DNA from 3 places in the Alteromonas sp. G5_S2_22_S1 genome. Region 3 is predicted to be linked to each of the others. Evidence: predicted binding sites of a transcription regulator. Region 3 holds the regulator's gene; each other region holds the start of a gene.
The links. Region 3 encodes FNR, which switches genes on or off when oxygen is low (the NO sensors DNR and NnrR bind a similar motif). Its sites were predicted from a motif close to TTGATCTAGATCAA; they were not measured.
Positions count from the first base shown of each region.

Region 1: a site for FNR is predicted at 4,190-4,203, ahead of ACTRWF_RS09355 (high-potential iron-sulfur protein). Genes of this name have one in related genera too.
Region 2: a site for FNR is predicted at 5,966-5,979, ahead of clpB (ATP-dependent chaperone ClpB). Genes of this name have one in related genera too.

Region 1 covers NZ_JBQKUJ010000007.1:12,823-19,954, reverse strand. The annotation lists gene prmA (50S ribosomal protein L11 methyltransferase) at 23-901, opposite strand; gene ACTRWF_RS09365 (substrate-binding periplasmic protein) at 1,121-1,876, shown strand; gene ACTRWF_RS09360 (amidase) at 2,017-3,651, shown strand; gene ACTRWF_RS09355 (high-potential iron-sulfur protein) at 3,748-4,041, opposite strand; gene ACTRWF_RS09350 (flavin reductase family protein) at 4,277-4,906, opposite strand; gene ACTRWF_RS09345 (zinc ribbon domain-containing protein) at 4,899-5,090, opposite strand; gene ACTRWF_RS09340 (hypothetical protein) at 5,369-5,623, opposite strand; gene ACTRWF_RS09335 (exonuclease domain-containing protein) at 5,639-7,132, shown strand, end outside.
Region 2 covers NZ_JBQKUJ010000020.1:9,600-16,731, reverse strand. The annotation lists gene ACTRWF_RS17110 (SDR family NAD(P)-dependent oxidoreductase) at 1-347, opposite strand, end outside; gene ACTRWF_RS17105 (nuclear transport factor 2 family protein) at 344-784, opposite strand; gene ACTRWF_RS17100 (LON peptidase substrate-binding domain-containing protein) at 1,044-1,619, shown strand; gene ACTRWF_RS17095 (sigma-70 family RNA polymerase sigma factor) at 1,740-2,351, shown strand; gene ACTRWF_RS17090 (ChrR family anti-sigma-E factor) at 2,344-3,084, shown strand; gene ACTRWF_RS17085 (outer membrane protein assembly factor BamD) at 3,207-3,971, opposite strand; gene rluD (23S rRNA pseudouridine(1911/1915/1917) synthase RluD) at 4,158-5,141, shown strand; gene pgeF (peptidoglycan editing factor PgeF) at 5,157-5,912, shown strand; gene clpB (ATP-dependent chaperone ClpB) at 6,096-7,132, shown strand, end outside.
Region 3 covers NZ_JBQKUJ010000005.1:18,069-25,200, forward strand. The annotation lists gene ttcA (tRNA 2-thiocytidine(32) synthetase TtcA) at 1-113, opposite strand, end outside; gene uspE (universal stress protein UspE) at 228-1,151, opposite strand; gene fnr (fumarate/nitrate reduction transcriptional regulator Fnr) at 1,408-2,148, opposite strand; gene ACTRWF_RS07260 (urease accessory protein UreH domain-containing protein) at 2,194-2,853, opposite strand; gene ccoS (cbb3-type cytochrome oxidase assembly protein CcoS) at 2,840-3,070, opposite strand; gene ACTRWF_RS07270 (heavy metal translocating P-type ATPase metal-binding domain-containing protein) at 3,072-5,462, opposite strand; gene ACTRWF_RS07275 (FixH family protein) at 5,462-5,941, opposite strand; gene ccoP (cytochrome-c oxidase, cbb3-type subunit III) at 6,210-7,132, opposite strand, start outside.

The DNA of each region.
Region 1 (7,132 bases), on a different contig from region 3:
TTTGCCGAATTAACGAGAGGGTTTAGCGTTTCGAACCCGAGACTCTGGCCCATTCGCCATCAATCGCGCTTGGTTCTAGAACAATATCTTGTGAGTAAGCGTCTTCTATCTTTGATACTTGTTCAGCAAGTATGCCAGAGAGCACAAGCAACCCTTTAGATTTACAGTAGTTGGTAATCACGCTTTGAAGCTCTAAAAGCGGGCCCGACAATATATTAGCCATAACCACATCGGCTTCAAGCTCGGGCTGGTCTTGTGGAAGGTAAACATCGAGCCTGTCTTCGACACCATTGCGGCGGGCATTTTCTTTCGTTGCTTGTAACGCTTGAGGGTCGATATCGACTCCAACTACACGCTCGGCACCTAACTTTAATGCTGCTAGGGCTAAAATACCTGAGCCGCAGCCAAAGTCGACTACTGTTTTACCGGCCATATCTATGCCGTCTAACCAACGTAAGCAAAGGGCCGTGGTAGGGTGTGTACCTGTACCAAAGGCAAGGCCTGGATCTAACATAACGTTTACGGCATCGGGGTCGGGTACATCACGCCAACTTGGACAAATCCATAAACGCTCGCCAAACTGCATTGGATGAAAGTTGTCCATCCACTCCCGCTCCCAGTCTTTGTCTTCAAGTGGTTCTAGCTTGTATTTGAAATCAGGCCCAAGCACTTTCGCTTTCCCTAAGCGCTGCAGAATGCTTTTCATATCCGCATCCGCTTCAAATAACCCTACCACCTGAGTATCCGGCCACAACATTATTTCACCCGGCTTGGGTTCGTACATGGGGGTGTCTTTCGCATCGACATAGGTGACAGCTTGAGAACCATTGGCGCTAAGCATATCGCCAACTGATTCTGCATATTCAGATGAGGTGTTTATTCTAAGTTGTAGCCAAGCCATATTTATCGTTCGTTGAGACCTTTGAGGCTATTGTACCTTTGGATTGCATGAAACAAAATGCAAGTAAGCCAAAAGATACAAGTTAGGTAAGGGAAGAGGCAAGGCCATATTCTTAATAAATAAAAATAATTAAAATGTTAATCTTTTGTCGAGTTGTGCGATGTTAAAAAACGCCTATAGTGAAGCGGGCTGTGTGGTTTTCAACCCAATAGGAACCGTATGCGTATACTTTTTTTACTGTGTTTAGTGTTTACCGTCATACCTTCTAGCGCAAGGGACGTCGACGTGGTGGTTGGATGGAATAAGCCTCCTTACGTTATTTCACAAGAGCACTCGGGGTTTGAAGTCGATTTAATTCGCGCTATTTTGGCCGATATGGGCCATAGCCTGTCTCCTATTTATGTTCCCTTTGGGCGAACGAGTAGGTTGCTTAAAGATAACACGGTAGATATTGGCCTAACGCTAAATTCAGCGCATAGCGTAGATGAAGCTATCTTGACAGACCCCTATATTATTTATCAAAACGTCGCGGTGACTCGGGCTGATAGAAAGCTTGAAATAAATAGTATTGAAGATTTGCGTGGCAAAAGTGTTATTGCTTTTCAAACCGCTCAGTCACTTCTTGGAGAAGCTTTTGGTGAGATTGTTTCAGCGCAGCCCACCTATATAGAGATGGCAAGACAAGATAGGCAAGTAGACATGTTGATGCTAGGCAGTGTAGATGTGGCTATTCTCGATAGAAATATCTTTAATTTCTTTAAGTCTGAAAGTCGTGCCTATGCCGATGACGACATTGTTTTTCACGAACTGTTTCCTATCTCTAGTTATAGTGCCGCCATTCCTGACCCAGAATTAAGAGCAACATTTAACGCCACGCTTCACGCTTTTATTGATGATGGGCGTTATCAGAAGCTGCTAGATAAATATAAACTGGATAATCTTCTTTATAAGCTGCCAACCCCAGTAACTCAGTAAATACACATTTTATTGTGTAGCCAGTGAACTATTTCTGATACAACGTATAACAAACTATCATTACTCTAACGTCTGTGACTTGCTGTTTTTGTTTAACAGTAAAAAAACAGGCACTGGGATTATGCGTTAAGGAAAGATTTATGTTGAAGCAGTGGTATTTACTGGTCGCTGCCGTAATTTGTACGGCGTGTGTTTCTCACTCAACCCCCTCTAACTCAAACCAAGCGAACGAAACGCAATACTATTTGGGTAAACCCGCACATCAGCAAGCACAGGCTATTGCCAGTGGCGAGATTACGTCTGCGGCCTTGGTAAAAGGTTATTTAGCGCGTATTGAACAGCTAGATGGCAAGGTAAATAGTGTGTTGTCAGTGAACCCCAATGCGCTAGAAGAAGCGAATGCTATTGATAAGCAACTGGCGAACGGCAAGACGCTGGGCCCGTTAGCAGGTATACCTGTTTTGCTGAAAGATAATATCGAAAGCGATGAACTGCCTACAACGACGGGCTCGATGGCGCTACTTAACAATAACACTGGGCGAAATGCACCCATTGTGGCAAAACTGAAAGCAGCCGGTGCCATTGTTCTGGGTAAAACTAATTTATCGGAGTGGGCAAATTTTCGCTCTGAATCATCAATAAGTGGTTGGAGCGCGGTAGGCGGGCTTACTCGTAACCCGCACATGCTATCGAGAAGTGCCTGTGGTTCCTCGTCGGGCTCGGGAGCGGCTATGTCGCTGCGCTTGGCGTCCCTCGCCGTGGGTACGGAAACCAATGGCTCTATTATCTGTCCAGCTTCTATTAACGGAGTGGTAGGTTTCAAACCAACCGTAGGTTTACTTTCTAGAACCCATATTGTACCTATCTCATTTAGCCAGGACACCGCTGGGCCAATGACATCGAGTGTACAAGACGCGTGGTTAATGGCCTCAGTTATGGCTGGCGCCGATAAAAACGATAGCGCAACTAAAAACGCTGACGACCACCTTCTTGAAGTCCCCTCTTCGTCGCTGCTTGCCACAGACTTAAAAGGTAAGCGTATTGGTGTGGTGCGCTACCGACAAGGTGATAACCCTCACGTATTGGCTGTTTATGAAAAAGCGTTAAAGCAGTTGGAAGCATCTGGTGCAACCCTCGTAGATATCAGTGATTTTTCTCAGCCGGATTCCTTTTGGGCAGATTCATACAATGTGTTGCTAAGCGAGTTCCATCACAGCATTAACGAGTACCTGTCGAACTCTCCTGCATCGCTTCCCGCTAAAAATCTGTCTGAGCTCATCGAGTTCAACCAGGCTACACCCAGAGAGTTAGCGCTATTTGACCAAGATATCTTTGAGAAGTCCTTAGCCTCTTCTGCTATCGACAGTGACGAATACAAACGTGCACTGCGTCTTATCCGAGATACCGCTGGGGAAAACGGTATAGACGCCTTATTGTCAAAGCACAATGTTGACGTATTGGTTGCACCTTCGAATAGCCCTTCATTTTTAATTGATGGCGTATATGGCGACCACTCACCAGTGGGCTTCATCGGTATTGGGTATTTGGCCGCTATTGCCGGTTATCCGCATTTAACTGTGCCTGCTGGGCAAGTAAAAGATCTTCCGGTAGGCATTAGTTTCATAGGCGGCAAATGGCAAGATAAGAAAGTGCTAGAAATAGGCAGCATTTTTGAAGCAAAACACGGCTTTTTTATCAAGCCCGGTTTATTACCCACGCGCTTTGATAACCCGCGTTTAAAAGGTATAGAAGCAGGCCTTAGCGACCCTCGTTAAGCATTTGCCGCAAGGGAGTGAATACATCCTTCAAGCAATAAAAAAGCCCTCGATAATATCGAGGGCTTTCAATCGTCTATCAGCGTGGCCGCTATCTTAGCCCGGCTTTTTAACCCAAGCACTACACCAGCCATCCGCATTTACCAGCTTATTAGGGAAAATGTTACAAGGACGGTATTGTTCACCATCAGCTCCCTGCACGTACATGCAGTTAGCGCACTTTGAACCTTCAACGGTAGACGACGGTGTGTAGTTTAATGCTTTCGCTGTTGGGTCGTCGGCACTTAGCTGTTCTTGAGCTTGTGCGCGCAACGCTACACCACCTAGCGTCAGACCTATAACTGTAGAGCCTGATAACTTCAAGAAATCTCGGCGGTTTACAGATTTCATAACATTCTCCTTAAGGGATAGAAACGATAATGATTCTTTTTTATTCGGCGCTTTAAACGCAAAAACCTGCCCAAAGAGGCAGGTTTTATTACATATCTAAATACTATCTCTTTTTGAAAAAAGATCGAACGAAAAGTCGTATTTTCCTTTGATCTAGATTAAATAAACTTCAGAGTTCGATATGGCAGTAGCAACCCTTATTGATGCAAATAAGACCGAAGTTGCGCTAAAAGGTTCATTTTTGCGATAAATCTACGCCCGGCTTAGCGTAGGCAAACTGTGCGATACGCGAGGTACCGTGATAGCTGTCTAGCCCGGAGATGCACGCTGTTTTCGCTTGTTCGATATCGGCGTAACCTTCGGTATCAATAATTTCTTCAGGCAGAAAAAGTTCTTGAATCTCACCAATGACCATTTCGGTTTCATTTAGTAAGGTAAAGTGTTGCGCTACCTTAAGCCCCATTTTTATCTCACTCTCCTTAACGTAAGGGGCACTGAACGTTTCGCTAAACACAGGCGTTAAGCCTACGGCATCAAATTCACTGTCTTCTGGCGCGTAGCGTGCAGAGGTTTGGTGCGCTTTGTCTACCCAATCAGCTGAGACATGATTGAGTGTGTAGAAACCTTGTTGCTTAATATTGCTAAGTGTATCGCGCGTTACTGTGTGAGGTCGCATGATCATGCCAAGAAGAGGAGGGTTTGCGCCTACGTGAACAACAGAGCTGACAATAGCCAGGTTATTGGTTTGTCCGTCACTCGTCCCAACTAAGGTAGCTGACTTAAAACCTGATAGGCTGTTAATTAGGTTGGCCCGATAGCGCTGCGCTAGTGCATCTATATCACTGCGAGTAAACTGCTTAGTCATTCTCTCGTTCTGCCTCAATGTGTATATCGTCGGCGTCTTGGTATGCGGTTAACTCTATGGGTTGGCAGCATACCTGACAATCAAGAACCTGTACTTGACCTACGTCGTTAACTTCATCTATTTCCACATCGTTTGGTGCCATACAGTAGGGGCAAGAGAAGCCCATAGATCGGGTTAAGCTCATAATAGTTCGCCTTCGTAATCATTATTTGGTGTTATTACGTAATGCAAAGAAGACTGGATTTACTCACTGGCATAGAAGTGTAAGCGATAGGCGCGCCTAAGCGAGAGCGAGATTAGGCATACGCAAGCTAGATGCAGACGGAAGTAGATTTTATTAAAGGTGAATTGTGGTGAATAAGATAGGCGTATGCCCGTGCTGTAAAAGACAGACCCGTTTAACGTTTCATCATCTCATCCCCAAAAAAATGCATCGGCGTAACTATTTCAAAAAGCATTACACTAAAGCAGAGCTTCAATCCGGCATATATATTTGCCGGCAATGTCATAGCGGTGTCCACCGATTCTACAATGAAATGGCGCTGGCCAAACACTACAATAGTTTACAGCATCTATTAGACGATTCGCAGCTTGCGGCTTTTTTTCAATGGGTATCGAAACAGCGAGTGCGAGTTTAAACAGGGAATCAATAACTAAAATAGGCGTATTTAATTTGATTAATTGGGCTGTATAAATATACACTGTTGCCGATTTCATAGCCAAAGATGCACCATGCGAAAAGATTTACCGCCCCGTTATTACCTGACACATTTTCATGAATTTCTCGCGTTCTTTGAAGGGGCGAGCCAGTCGTTATTAAGCAGTGAAGCTGTGCGCTTTATCCAGCGTTTCAAAGCCCTTGATGAGGACAAGCAGTGTATTGTGGTTCGCGCGGCTAATCGCAAATATGCAGTGATAGATAGAATGCAGTTCAATTATGGTGAAATTGTTGCCCCTCAACATCAAATTGACTGTTTAATTAAGGACGGCTGGTTTGGCGATTTAACTCACGCTACGCTTAATGACATTGCTGGGGTTTTGACAAAAGATGCCCTGCTCGCGCTTTTGTCAGAATACGGCAGCATTCAAGGTCTTGCTTCTCAGAGAAAACCTAAACTCGTCAACTTACTTAGTGAGCAAATTACTGCCCGAGGATGGCCAGAAAGTTTTTCACTTGAAAGCTACTTAGTGTGTTTATTCGATAGTGCCCTGCGCTTCTTATTGTTTATTTATTTTGGTAACACAAAAAGCCGTTTAAATCAGTTTTCTATGCGCGACCTTGGGGTAATGAGAACACGCTCTGATTCTGTTACCGACACCGCGCGCTTTGAAAGTAAAGACGATGCACTGGCCGCGTGGTTTTATGCCAATCATTCAAGCCAGCTTGCCTTCTATAACCATGAGACATTGTTATCGCTTGCAGATAGCGAATTCCCAGAAACAGAAGGGGTGTCAGCCAGTTTTTATCGCGACCAGCTACTTTACGCACTAGGGCTTAAAGTACTTGAGGTTAACCGCGATAAGGGGCTTAACATACTGGCATTAGCGCAAAGCGATAAAGCAAAAGAAAAGTGGCTAAGAGAAAGCTATAAAGACGGTAACGACGGTGAAGTTCGACGCGCTTTAGAGCACATCATAGATAATCCCCAGTCAGATACCTTGCTGGCTTTTGCGGAAGACTTTTATGCCCGCAAATATCATAAAAAGCGCACCAGCACCGTTACCGACATGCTGAGAAACGCAAGTAGAACCTTAGCCATAGATGTTAGTCAAAATCAGCAGGTAGAGCGGGGAGTGCTGGCGCATTATGCCAGACAGGGAGTTCAAGGGTGGCGAACAGAGAACCGTTTATGGCGCAGTTTGTTTGGCCTCACTTTTTGGAAGCAGCTTTATGAAGAAGATACTCTGGTCACGGAATTTGATAGAAGGCCGCTGTCGCTGAAGCAAAATAATTTTTATGCAAAGTTTGAAGATAGCATCGAGACTTTACTCGATGCGCTTGATAGCAAAGAAAAGCTGCGCTTTCACATACATAAAATGGCGACCCAACACTACGGTAAAGTAAACAGCTTATTTATGTGGTCGAGCCATTTGCTGACTCCTATTGAGGCGCTTATAGAGCACGGTTCGCTGAGTGCGATATACGCATTACTTCGCATGATGAGCAAAGACTTTGAAAGCCTGCGAGACGGTTTTCCCGATATTATGGTATTGGATGATTCGCTT
Region 2 (7,132 bases), on a different contig from region 3:
TTCTTAAACCGGGGTAACAGAGCATCTACACAATGAACCACGCCGAAAAAGTTTGGCTCGAAAACGCGGCGGAACATGTCGGGCTCGAAGCTATCGATATCAACATACTCACACGTACCTGCGTTCAGCACGGCAATATCAAACTTTACCGTTGCTAATGCGCGGCGAGCATCCTCTAGGTCGGTTACATCAAATTGACAAGCCTCGATGTTGCTGTAGCGACTCAGCTCATTTAACGTCTCTTCATTGCGACCGCACGCAATAACGCGGTAACCTTGATTAGCGGCGTGGGTGGCTAATGCTTTGCCAATACCTGAGGTTGCTCCAGTAATAAGAATTGATTTCACGATGCCAGCTTCCCTTTAATCTTTTTAATTACAAAACCTAAGATGGGTACGTGCTCATAAACCATTTCGCCCAAGTCGTAATAATCTTTGTGATAAATGATGGTGTCGTTAACCACGCCGAGTTGGGTCGTGCCGTCTAGGGTTATATGCTTACTGTTATTTTTAAGCGTCAGCCTCATCGTCCAGTTCACAACGTGGGTTACTTTGGACCTGCTGTCTTTTTCTTTTGAACAGACAAAAACGTCAGCGATATCAAACTTACAGCTTTGCGCTTGCGTCAACAAATTAGAAAAGTAACTTTTGACTTCGCCGATACCTTGGTGCGTAGTGATAGGATCGATGAAAACGATATCTTTTCCATAGACGCTTTCTAAGTCGTCTGGCGATATCTGACATATATCCGTGTAAATCTTACAAAAGCGGGAAATAACGTCCATACCCCTTCCTCTCGCTAAATTACTGATGAATGACCACAGGCAAATTCGTTAACAGTGTCTAGGTCTTAAATGAGATTAACTTTTAATCTAATCGCAAGTGGCTGATCTAATGTTTAATAATATTGTTAGTAAGGAATTAACTTACAGTAGTTTCCGTTGATAAGATCATGTTTTACAACCTGCCTGTGAAAATATTTCCCATTCGATCCTATTTGTACTCACTTGCGTAATGAATTTCGTGTTTTCGGATGTGATAAATATGAGTGTAGAACGTTTTCCATTGTTTCCTTTGTCCGCCCACCTTCTACCCGAAGGCAGAATGGCGCTGCGAATTTTTGAGCCGCGATATGTACGCATGGTTAAGCAGGCATGTGCCGAAAATAAAGGCTTTGTGATGTGTATGCTAAATGCAAATGGCGACAAGGATAAGAATCAGCATATCCATAAAATAGGGACGTACGCGCAGGTTGTAGACTTCGATATGCTCGATGATGGGTTGCTTGGCATAAAGGTTGCTGGTTCTCACTTAGTTGAGGTAAATAGCATCGAAGTTGAAAAAGACGGTCTTCGCACAGGAAACTGTAAAGCATTACCGCCTTGGCAGTGTGACTTAGCCCCTCAACAAATAGCGCCTATGGATGAGCGACTTAAAGAAATATTTGGAAATTACGAAGAGCTAGCAGCGCTCTATGAATCACCGAAGTTTGATTGCCCCAATTGGGTGTTAAACCGCTGGTTAGAGTTACTTCCTGTTGATGGCTCACAAAAGCAGCATTTTCTAGAACAGCGAGAGTGTACAAGTTTACTTAACTATCTCTCTGCCTTGATTGCATAGCTTAAAATGAATGAAGAGTTTCATTACAAAATCGTAATCCAATATTTGCGAATTTCGCGAACGTTTTAAGTCATTAAGCCGTAGAATGTCACAACCAAAACGGAAAAGCGGACGAATCTTATGTTAGTTGGAATTCCTTTGGAACAAAGTAACAGCACAATCAAACCTAAAGAGTGTGCTACTGAAATGTCTGATTACCTAGTCGCGGTTGCAGATGCTCGATGCAAGCGTTCATTTGCTCGAGTGTTCAACTATTTTGCCCCACGTTTGCGCTCTTATGCCCTTAAGCAGATGGGTAATGAAGCATTAGCAATGGAGCTTGTACAAGACACCATGTCGAATGTATGGCAAAAAGCGCATTTGTTTAATGCTGAGAAAGGCTCGCCTTCAACGTGGATCTTCACTATTGCACGTAATATACGGTTTGACATGTTACGTAAGCTTCAAAATAGAAAAGAGGACGTGTGCTCTGACGACCTGTGGCCTGTGTTATGTGAGCAGACGGCAGATGCGAACGAGGCGCCACTTGACGAGCAAGTCACTTTAGAGCAAATTGGCTATATGTTTGAATCACTTCCGGTTAAACAAAAGGCGGTGGTTGAAGCTATCTATATTGATGGCAAATCTCAGCAAGAAGTCGCTGACGAACTTTCTATTCCCTTAGGTACAGTAAAGTCAAGAACTCGCTTAGCGCTTCAACGATTAAAGGTCATGTTAAACGATAATGATTAGGTTTCACCCAAGTGCCCGACAGCTGTCAGACTTTGTTGAGGGCACATTGTCACCCGCAATATCATTGATGGTCTCAGCACATTGCGATATGTGCGAGAAGTGTCAGCGTTTTGTTGAGGTAGAAACAGAACGCCTTGCTGAGGATCTCGTATCTGGCGCAGGTGTAGGTGACAAGTTAGAGGTATCGTTTCAATTAGATGAGATGCTCTCTCAGATTACTCAACTTCCTACAGCACCGCAAATCGAATCAAAAGCAATCAAAGCTAACAACGCTGTTGCTTCACCACGCAATCAAGAAGCGAACATCAGTCAGCGCAAGGCTACGAATGCGATAGAGCTAGACGGAAGAGTCTTTACGCTACCCAGAACGTTACATCGCTATATCGATAAGACGGGAAATTGGTCGAGTCTAGTTGGAAAGCTATGGCAAGCGCCCGTAGATTTAGGTAACCAAGGCGTTGCGAACTTCATTTTTATGGGGCGGGGCGGAAGCGTACCAGAACATACCCACCGCGGCACCGAATACACGCTAGTTATCGACGGAGAATTCAGTGACGGCTTAAATCGCTACGATACTGGGGATTTTATTTTCATGGATGGAGAGAAAACTCACACGCCAAAGTCTGAAGACAAAGACGGGTGTCTTGTTTTTAGTATCGTCGACCAGCCACTCCATTTTACGTCTGGTTTGGCGAGATTGTTAAACCCCTTTAGCCACCTGTTTTTCAGATAGAGTAGGTTATCCGTGCGGGCTTACATAAACGTAGCCTCGATATGGTAAAATGAATAGTTAATACCAAACAACAAAAAACGCACCTAGGTGCGTTTTTTAGTTTCTGGTGTTAGCAACTCTGCTTAACTAATAAATTCGCTATCAGGGTAGTTAAGCTTTAACGTCTTCATCGCATTATCACGCAACTCTTTAAGCCCCAATTGTTCGTAACTTGAAACCATGATTTCAAGCGCCTGTTGAACCTGTGTAGTATTGGGGAAATGTTCAATCACGTAACGTCCGCGATTAGCGGCGGCAACGTAAGCTTGGCGTCTCATATAGAAGCGAGCAATTGCTATTTCATATCGAGCCAAACGATCTTTAATGTGTACCATACGCTGTTTAGCGTCAGCGGCGTACTTGCTATCTGGGTACTGCTGAATCAATCTGCGAAAATCTTCAAACGCTTGGCGAGACTTCGATGGATCTCTGTCCGTACGATCGATATTCATTAGCTCTTGGAAAAGATTGCTATCAGATTCCATGTTAGTTAAGCCACGCATATAGTAAGCGTAGTCAACATCTGAATGGTTTGGATTCAAGCGAATAAATCTATCGATAGTGGCGAGAGTTTCTTCGTTCTTACCCGATTTATAGTAGCTATAGATAAGGTCTAGCTGTACTTGGTGCGATAGAGGACCAAACGGGTAGCGCGAGTCTAATGCGCTGAGGGTTTGCGCGGCAGCACTAAAGTTCCCGACTTCCATGCTTTGCTTCGCTCTGTCATACAGTTGCTGTGCACCCATGTTAGCTAAAACGGCTTTCTCTTCTTTATCCGAAGAGCTACATCCTGCGACAGATACCATAGCACCAAGTAACACGGGTGCCAGTAGACGAAATGATTTCATAATAATTCTATTTTCCTGCTAAACAGTTTTAATACTTCGCTGTCTAAGCTCATGTGTTAAACAACAACACTTTAATTGCATTCTAACGTACTAACGATGAGAAAAACCATACAAAAACGTAAACAAGGCAGTGTACAGCGTGAATCCTTGTTATAATACCCTTTTTTAGACGTAATCAATGGTGTTATGACACAGTCGCCGAACACAATACAATTAGAAGCTTCAACGGAAGCTGCGCATTTTGGTTTACGGTTAGATCAGGTTTTAGCTGATTTGTTCCCAGAATATTCGCGTTCTAAGTTAAAAACTTGGATTCAAGACGGAAATGTCTCTGTGAATGGGGAGGTAATAACCGTTCCTCGTCATAAAATGCAAATGGACGAACTGGTTACAGTGCAAGCAGAAATGGATGTGCAAGTAACCAGCGAAGCACAAAATATCGCATTGGACATTGTTTATGAAGATGAGCATATTCTTGTCATCAATAAACCTGCTGATTTAGTCGTGCATCCTGGCGCGGGAAATCCAAGCGGTACAGTGCTTAATGCATTGCTAAATCACTATCCTGAAATTGACAAAGTTCCCCGTGCAGGCATTGTCCACCGTCTTGACAAAGACACCACAGGCTTGATGGTTGTGGCAAAAACAATACCTGCGCAAACGCACCTTGTTGACCAACTACAACGCCGAGAGATGAGCCGTGAATATGAAGCCATTGCTCTAGGCACTATGGTCGCCGGTGGTATTGTAGATGAACCTATTGGCAGACATGCTACAAAACGCACGCACATGGCAGTTCGCGAAATGGGCAAACCTGCAATTACGCACTTTCGCGTTATAGAAAAGTTTAGAGCTTACACCCATTTGCGCTTAAAACTTGAGACCGGACGCACCCACCAGATTCGCGTTCACATGGCGCATATAAAGCATCCATTATTGGGTGATCAGGTGTATGGTGGAAGACCGCGCTTACCTAAAGGTGCATCTGAAGATTTTATTGGGGTACTTCGCGGCTTCCAGCGCCAAGCACTTCACGCAGCGCAGTTGTCGCTTTTCCACCCAGAGACAGAAGAGTGGATGACGTGGAAGGCGCCTTTACCGCAAGACATGCAAGATTTGCTTAAGGCCGTTAAAAAAGATACTGAAGACAATCCTCAGGATATGCTTTAGCGAGTATTTAGACCTATGGCATCGACGACAGCGAACGCTTCTAAAGTTTCGACACTTGAGTTGATTGAACCTGCGTGGGCATGCCCGCCTAATATTGAGGCATACACGACCACGAGAATTGGCGGCGCGAGCCTAGGCGAGTTCGCAGGGTTAAATGTGGGGAGTCATGTGGGCGATGACTTGCTTTTGGTGAAAGCCAACAGGCGTCTTTTGCCCCATAGCGATAAAATTACCTGGCTAGAGCAAATTCACAGTAACCGTGTCGTTGCTTTACCTAGTGTAGATACCACAGCTGACGCGGCTTATTCTGCATCTAAGTCACATTTTTGTGCAGTAATGACCGCAGACTGTGTGCCTATATTGCTTTGTGACAAACAAGGCCGCGAAGTGGCTGCGGTACACGCCGGTTGGAAGGGGCTGGAATCGAATATTATCAGCAATGCAATTGCGCACTTTCGTGCTTCACCGGCAGACGTTATAGCGTGGATTGGCCCTGCTATTAGCGGCCCTTGCTATGAAGTGGACGCCGAGCTAGGCCGCAGGTTTTCCCATATTGACGGCGCTGTAGCGCCCAGTGACCAACCCGGTAAATGCTTATTAGATTTACCGCTGGTGGCGCAAGTTCAACTAGAACAGGCTGGTGTAAAAAGTGTGACGCAAAGTCATTGTTGTACCTATTCAGACGAACATCGTTTTTATTCTCATCGCAGAGCTACCCATCAGCATAAGCGCACCACCGGAAGGATGGTTAGTGTTATCGGTATACGCTAACTCACTGGTGCTGCGATTTTCTTCACAGGTTTAGTTTCAAACTGCGTCAATGTTTGCGCTACATCAAATTCATTGCATTAATTGTTATCATTTGGACTAACTTTTCATTCTCATACTTGAATAGCAAATCACCAGCCTACATAAATAGAACATAACAATTTTTTCATCTATTAGGTTGAGATTATGAGATTAGATAGATTTACCAGCAAATTTCAGCTCGCTATATCCGATGCTCAATCACTCGCATTGGGGCGCGACCACCAATATATTGAACCGGTACACTTGATGACGGCAATGCTTAATCAGCAAGGCGGCTCAGTGCGACCATTGCTCGATCAAGCTAATATCAATGTTAACGCGTTACGTTCTGCACTGAGTCAAGCAATTGAGCGCTTGCCACGAATTGAAGGCATTGGTGGCGATGTTCAGTTAAGCAAAGACAGCGGCATATTACTAAACCTTTGCGACAAAATAGCGCAGCAGCGAAAAGATGAATATATCACTTCTGAAATCTTTGTGCTTGCTGCCCTTGAAGACAAAGGGCGGTTGGGTGAAATTCTCAAGAGCTTAAATATTACCAAAGATGCTATTGAAAGCGCGATAGACGATATGCGCGGTGGTCAAAAAGTAACGGACCCTAATGCCGAAGACGTCCGCCAAGCATTAGAAAAATATACAACCGATTTAACCGAACGCGCAGAGCAGGGCAAGCTTGACCCTGTCATTGGTCGCGACGATGAAATTCGCCGAACTGTTCAGGTACTGCAGCGTAGAACAAAAAATAACCCCGTGCTTATTGGTGAGCCTGGCGTAGGTAAAACTGCCATTGTTGAAGGCCTCGCACAGCGTATTATCAATGGCGAAGTGCCCGAAGGACTTAAAAACAAGCGCGTGCTTTCCCTAGATATGGGGGCACTTGTCGCTGGTGCCAAATATCGCGGCGAGTTCGAAGAAAGGTTGAAAGCGGTGCTAAATGAACTTGCCAAAGAAGAAGGCCGCGTTATTTTATTCGTTGATGAACTGCACACCATGGTAGGAGCAGGGAAGGGCGATGGCGCTATGGACGCAGGCAATATGCTTAAGCCAGCATTAGCCCGCGGTGAACTTCACTGCGTAGGCGCCACCACGCTGGATGAATATCGCCAATATATCGAAAAAGATGCAGCCCTTGAGCGACGCTTCCAAAAAGTATTGGTAGAAGAGCCTAGCGTTGAAGATAC
Region 3 (7,132 bases):
GCTTTACCCACATTGCGGCGAAGGCGCTTCTGAAGTTTGTTGAAGTTGTACTTTTGCTTACTTTGCGCTGCGTTTAGTACCGACGCATCAGCACTGCTTGTGCCTAAACTCATAATTAACTAGCTTGGTTCGTGATAAAGCAAGCATTATACAATAAAGGGCCTTTTCTAGACCATGCCTGTATTCTTAAATTTACGCATAAAAGGTTGCTCGTAAGGTTAATGGCATCACACACTTAACGGCGACTCGAATCCGTCTGGCTTGATAGCCAATACGTCACAATTTAGCTCATCAATAACATGCTCCGCCGTGTTCCCAATAAGCGCGGCAGAAAGACCAACACGGCCTACAGTGCCTATAATGACGAGTTCGGCGTCTAATGTCTTTGCCACTTGTGGAATGACTTTTTCAGGTAGCCCTTCTCTGACAACACATTTTTCATCTGCAATGCCGTACTTTAACGCATGGCTTTTCATTTCTTTCTTATGATGATTTTTTACCGCGTCATGATAGGTATCAGGGTCAAATTCGGGCACCTCGATAGCAATATTAAGTGGCGTAGAAGGGAAGCTATTGACTAAATTAACCTTACCTTTTAGCAAGGCCGCATAATCATTGGCGATAACGGTAATCTTGTCGTTAAGCGCAGCATGTTCTTCGTCTTCACTGCCGACGTTTACAGCGGCAATGATCTCGCCGCCTTCTGGCCAATCATGCTCTTTAACTAATAAAACGGGGCGCGGACACTTACGCATTAAATGCCAATCGGTAGGTGTAAAAATAACGGAAGCCAGGTCGTCATGCTTTTTAGTGGCTTTTACAACAAGGTCAATTTGATTCTTAAGTGTGTAATAGATAATCGATTCGTAGGCACGATTGTTCCATTCAACCACGATGTCAGTTTCACCGAAGCCTTGTTCTTTAAGCTGCCCAGAGAGCCATTTAGCATGCTCATTGGTAACAGCATCTCGCATGGCTTCTCGCTCATCTGGACTTAACATAGTGGTCATATCATAAGACAAGTCGTAAACCACCATAATCGCAGTTACAGAGGCCCCGGTCTTTGATGCTAATTCATAAGCGCGACTTAACGCGGGCTGGTTATCTCGCTCGGCATCGACTACCGCAAGGATTCGTTTACACTCAATCATAACTCCCCCTAATACGAAGTTTGGTCGTGGCTGTGTGAACGGTAACGTTCAACAGTAACTCTTACTAACTATAAACGACAATGTGGAAAACGTAAGTTGTTTTAGATCAAGTATTTTATATTGCAAGGCAAGCAACAATGTATAGTGACTGCGGCATTGGCACTAATGGGTAAAAAAGGTTTTGGAAGTAGGATTATAAAGCGCGCTGAATGCGCGCTTTTAGGAAGATAACACTATTTAACCGAGTTAGACCACGTTAGCCGTTACACACTATACTCGGGCCGTTAAGCACTTCTAGCTTGGTATTAAGGCGTTCAAAGTCCACAATCGTAATAAGTTTACCATCAACTTTAATAATATCTTCTTTTTGGAAACGACTTAATAAGCGACTGATGGTCTCTATCGTTAAGCCAAGATAGTTACCTATCTCGTTACGCGTCATCGTAAGGTGAAATTCTCTGTGTGAAAAACCGCGTTCTTCAAAACGCTGAGATAAATGAGAGATAAAATACAAAAGGCGTTCTTCAGCCGTGCGTTTGTTGAGAAGCATTATCAAATCGTGATCATGTTTAATCTCTGCACTCATAAAGCTCATAATTTGATGGCGTAATTTAGGAAACTGCATCGACATTTCGTCAAGCGTTTCGTAGGGCAACTCGCACACCATGGCGGTTTCTAGAGCCATTGTGTAACTTTGGTGCTTGTTTTCTCGAAGGGCATCAAAGCCAATGATGTCACCGGGAAAGTGAAACCCCGTTATTTGCTCTTCACCTTCAGAGTTAGTCACAAACGATTTAAATGACCCGGTTCTTACTGCATATAACGACTCAAACTTATCGCCGGTTTGAACAAGGGTATCACCTTTATGAAGGGGCTTTTTGCGCTCTATGATATCGTCGAGAGACTCTATTTCTGTCTTATTCAATGCAACAGGTAAACAGAGGTGACTGAAACTACAGTTCTGACAATGTATTGAAAATTCGCTTCCTTTGCTCATAAGACTGACTCTCTTAATGTACACATGATTATAGTACACGCATTTTCACATGAATGCGCCATAAATTAGATAAGTGGCATATATGGCCATTATCACAGCTATGACTTGTCTCACATAGCTGTGCTGAAAGCTTTGAACAAGATACTGGCTACCGGCACTTGCGGCTAACAATGTGGGTAACGTTCCCAAACCGAAGAAAAACATAATGCCAGCGCCTTGCAATGCATTACCCGCTGCCAGAGACCAGGTTAGCGTTGAATAGACCAATCCACATGGTAGCCAGCCCCATACAAAGCCGTAGGGAACCGCGCTTAACGGCGTTTTGAAAGGAAGAAATCGTTTTGATAAAGGCTGAAGCTTTGCAAACAGGCCTTTGCCCGCGTTTTCTAAGACCGATAAACCCGTCCACCATTTCCCTAAGTAACAAGCGAGTAAAAGCAACATGATGCCGCTTAGAAGAGAGAGGGCATAATTAGCAAGCGGTACGAAGTCAGCAGCTATTTTTCCAAGCGCACCGGTAATGGCCCCTGCTAGTGTATAGCTAGTAATGCGTCCCATGTTGTAGGCGAGGGTGTAGGGCAATACCGATGCCCCCTTTGGCGATACCACTCTAAGCGCTGCAACAATACCGCCGCACATGCCTACACAATGTACGCCTCCTGCTAAACCTATAAGAAAGGCAGAAAAGTAATTAATCCCGTCCATTATCTTCTTGGCTTTTTGCTGCCTTATCTTCTTGTATTTGTTTGCGCTGTTCGGCCAGTTTTTTCTCTTCTGGCGATAAGTCATCGTCAAAAAGAATGCTATAGCCTTGGCGGTCTAAATCCTCGAACTGATTGGTTTTTACCGCCCAAAAGAAAATGACAATAGCGACTGCCACAATAATGATGGCGATAGGAATTAATACGTAAATAATACTCATGCTATTTGCTCAAAAGTCGCGTTGAGTTTGTAACTACAATGATACTGCTTAATGACATACCCACAACCGCCATCCATGGAGAAAGTAAACCAGACACGGCGAAAGGCAATATTAAAAGGTTGTATCCCACAGCCCAGCCGATGTTTTGTCTTATTTTCTGTTTCACTTGATGTGAGGTTTTAATTAGCGCTGGTACAGATAACAGTTGATCGCCCAGCAATATAACGTCAGCAGCCGTTTTGGCAACGTCCGTTGCGTTACCCACTGCAATGGCAACATCTGCACTGGCAAGTACAGGTGCATCGTTAATGCCGTCGCCCATCATCATTACTTTGGCTCCCCCTTGCTGCATTTGCTGAACCGCTTCGTATTTTTGTTCAGGTGTTAAGCCGCCTTTCGCCGTTTTTATGGGCAAAGGCGCGGTTAGCGTATCAACGTTTTGTTGGGTGTCACCACTTAATACCGCAAGGGTATGGCTTTGCGACAAGATATCTAGAGTTTCATGGGTATCGTCACGAAGGGTGTCACGTACTTCAAAAGCAGCAATGATTTGCCCTTTTACTGTTAAAAATACATTGGCTGATGGGTAAGTATCTGATGATGGTAAGTTAGCCAGGCTAAATGCGGCAGAGCCCATTGAAAAATGTGTATCATTGATTACACCGCTAATGCCACCCCCAGGCGTTACGGTAAAATTATCCACCTTGTGTGATACCTTACCGTTAAAGGCCTTCGCGATTGGGTGTTCGGAACGAGCTTCAAGCGCGCAGGCTATCGCCATAGCGCTTTCGCTATCAATTCCGTCAGCAAACCACGCATTGGAAATCGTAAACTTGCCTTGAGTCAGGGTGCCGGTTTTATCCAATGCTATGGTGTCGATATTAGTGATCTGCTCGAGGGCGTCGGCGCGTTTTAGCAAAATGCCTTGGCGGTTTAATTTCGCCATAGCGCAGGTTAGCGCTGAAGGCGTGGCTAAACCTAACGCGCAAGGACAGGTTGCTACCAGCACAGATATAGTGATCCAAAAGGCATCGTCACTGCCGTTTACGTACCAAAACCCGTAAGTTAACGCTGAGATAACCAGTACGGCGCTCACGAAATAACGGGAAAAGTTATCGGCTAATTGTGCCGCTTTAGGCTTACTCGCCATAGCGCTTGCCTGAAGGCGGACAATTTGATTTACCAACGCATTTTTAAGTGTCTGAGTAACTTTTACCGTTAATGTGCCGTCCTGACAAACAGTACCGCCATAAACGGTGCTATTGGCTGACTTTCGCACCGGATTGAATTCGCCGGTAAGCATCGACTCGTCAACGGCAGCGCTCCCTTGTGTTACCAAACCGTCTATGGGAATGGTTTCCCCTGGCTTAACCAGTACAATGTCATCTATTTTTAACTGCTTTGCTAAACATTCTGTTACGCTGTCGTTAGCTTCTAGCTTAGTGGCAGACACAGGCACGTATTGCATCATATTGGCGGATATTTGCGCAGCACGTTGACGGCTGCGATGCTCTAAAAAGCGACTGAGTAGCAACAAAAAGATGAACATACAGATCGATTCGAAATACACTTCACCTTGCTCTAGTACCGTAGAGCGAATTCCCGCAATATAGGTGCCGAAAATAGCCAGTGAGACCGGCACATCCATATTAACTGTTCTTGCACTTAGGGCTTTTGCTGCGCCTACATAAAACGTACTGCCTGAATAAAGCACTACAGGGGTGGTAAGTGTCAGGGCTACCCAGTAGAAATACTGACGAGTTTCAAGTTCTATAGCCCCGAACCAGTCGAAATAAAGCCCGGTCATTAGCATCATCACCTGCATAGTCATGATGCCGGCAAGCCCCAGTTTTTTTAAAAATGTTTTTTGTTCTCGCTTATAGCTGGCTTCGTGTTCATCGGGGTGGAAAGGCGAGCCAACGTAGCCGATTCGTTTGAGCGTAGAAAGAATTTGGCTAAGTTTGATTTGAAATGGAGACCAAGTAACCAGTGCGCGGCGCTCTTGTACGTTGACCGCCACTTGCTTTATGCCTTCTACCTTAGACAGCTGCTTTTCAATAAGCCAGCCACAAGCAGCACACGTAATACCCTCAAGGGTCAGTTGAATTTGTTTATCTTGACCTTCCTCGAACACAAATTCTTCTTGCAGTGACGGGTCGTCATAAACTTTTGATTTATCGAGGGTCTCAAGAATCCCATCGTCAGATTTTTGCGCAGGCTCAGTTCTGAATTGATAGTAGTCTTCAAGCCCGTTGTCTACGATTGCTTCGGCAACAGCTAAGCAGCCTGGGCAGCACATATCGCGCTGCTGACCTAGAATAACTGTATTAAACTTTCCTTCCTCGTGACTCGCAATGGGCAGGCCACAGTGATAACAGTCGTGCGTGGCCATTATGGATTGAATTTCATTTTGCCAGCGTGGGGAAGGTAGAGGATATTTTGAATTTTCCAGCTATCGTCAATAGGCGTAAGTGAGACCCGCCACTTGCCGTCGAGGCTTTCTTCAACATACCCTCGGTAGATACCACTAGCATCGCGGCTAAGTAGTACGCTGACATCACGCTCTTCAAGCGTTACATGATAGAAGTTAAGTTTCACCGCATTGCCGTCTTGTGGAATGCCAGAGTGAAACTCAAGGGCAATACTTCCATCTTTAATGGTTAAGTCGGTAGTGATATTCATGCGACGGGCTATGGCTTCTTTATCCAAGCGCGCATTAATCGCTTTCCCTTCTTTGTAGTAATCGTCGACCACTAAACTATCTTCAGTGGAAATGGCTAGGTTTAACAGTACACCACCCATAATAAGGGTAATGATAGGGACGGCAATTAAAAACCAGGGCCAAAACTCTTTATACCAGGGTCTATTCATTCAACTTTTCTCGTGGTTACTACGCTAACAACATAGGTATTAATACTGCTTAAACAGAACTCAGTTAAAGCAATAACCATAACTATGGCGTTGGATATAGGCATTTATACTATTTACGTTAGTTAAAATAGGATGTGTGCTACGTGCTGCTAAGCGACAAATACGCGTTTTATAACGTTGTAGCGTACGCAAATTATATGTCTGTATTTTCTCATAAAAAAAGCCCCGTAGTAACGAGGCTTTTTGAGATATTTAATGATTTAAATCATTAATCATTTGAAAGGCTGTAAACGTACGCCGCAACTACGTGAATTTTATCATCACCCAAGGTTTTCTTGAATGAAGGCATTACACCGTTACGACCATAAGTTAGTGTTTCAGTGACCGCTCTGTGGCTGCCGCCGTATAGCCAGATATTGTCAGTAAGGTTTGGTGCACCTAGTGCCTGATTACCTTTACCGTCCATACCGTGACATGCCGCACATGCTGCGAAACGCGCTTTACCCGCTTCAGCAAGCTGTGGGTCTACATCGCGACCGCTTAAGCTAAGTACATAGTTAACGACTTCTTCGATACCGTCTTCACCCATAGCATCAAGCCATGCAGGCATTGCTGCTTGACGACCAAGCGTAAGGGTTTCTACGATTTTCGCACCTGAACCACCGTACAACCAGTCGTTGTCCGTTAGGTTAGGGAAGCCGCCATTCTGACCACGTGCATCTGAACCGTGACACTGAGAGCAGTTTTGTAGGAATAAACGCTGACCTACTTTATTTGCTTCTGGGTCTTTAGCCAGTTCTTCAACAGGAACTTGCGCGTAGGCTTCGAAGATCGGGTCGAACTTCTCAGCAGCGAAATCAAGTTCACGGTCATACTCCACTAGGTAGCCTTGCTCTTTTGCGTCAATACGCGCCTGAACTGACTCTTCTAGCGACTGAATATTTTGGTTAGAACTCTTCCAACCCAAAATACCTTCATATGCACCTAGGCCAGGATAAAGCGCTAGATATAAAAAGCCCCAAACGATGGTCATGTAGAACATAATTGTCCACCAGCGAGGAAGTTGATTATTCAACTCCTCAATACCATCGAATTTGTGGCCCATTGACTCACCTTCAGGTACACCGGTCTTGTTCGCAAGGGTCCAGCGTAGAAGGAAGTAGCAACCAATGATTAACCCTAGGGTTATCA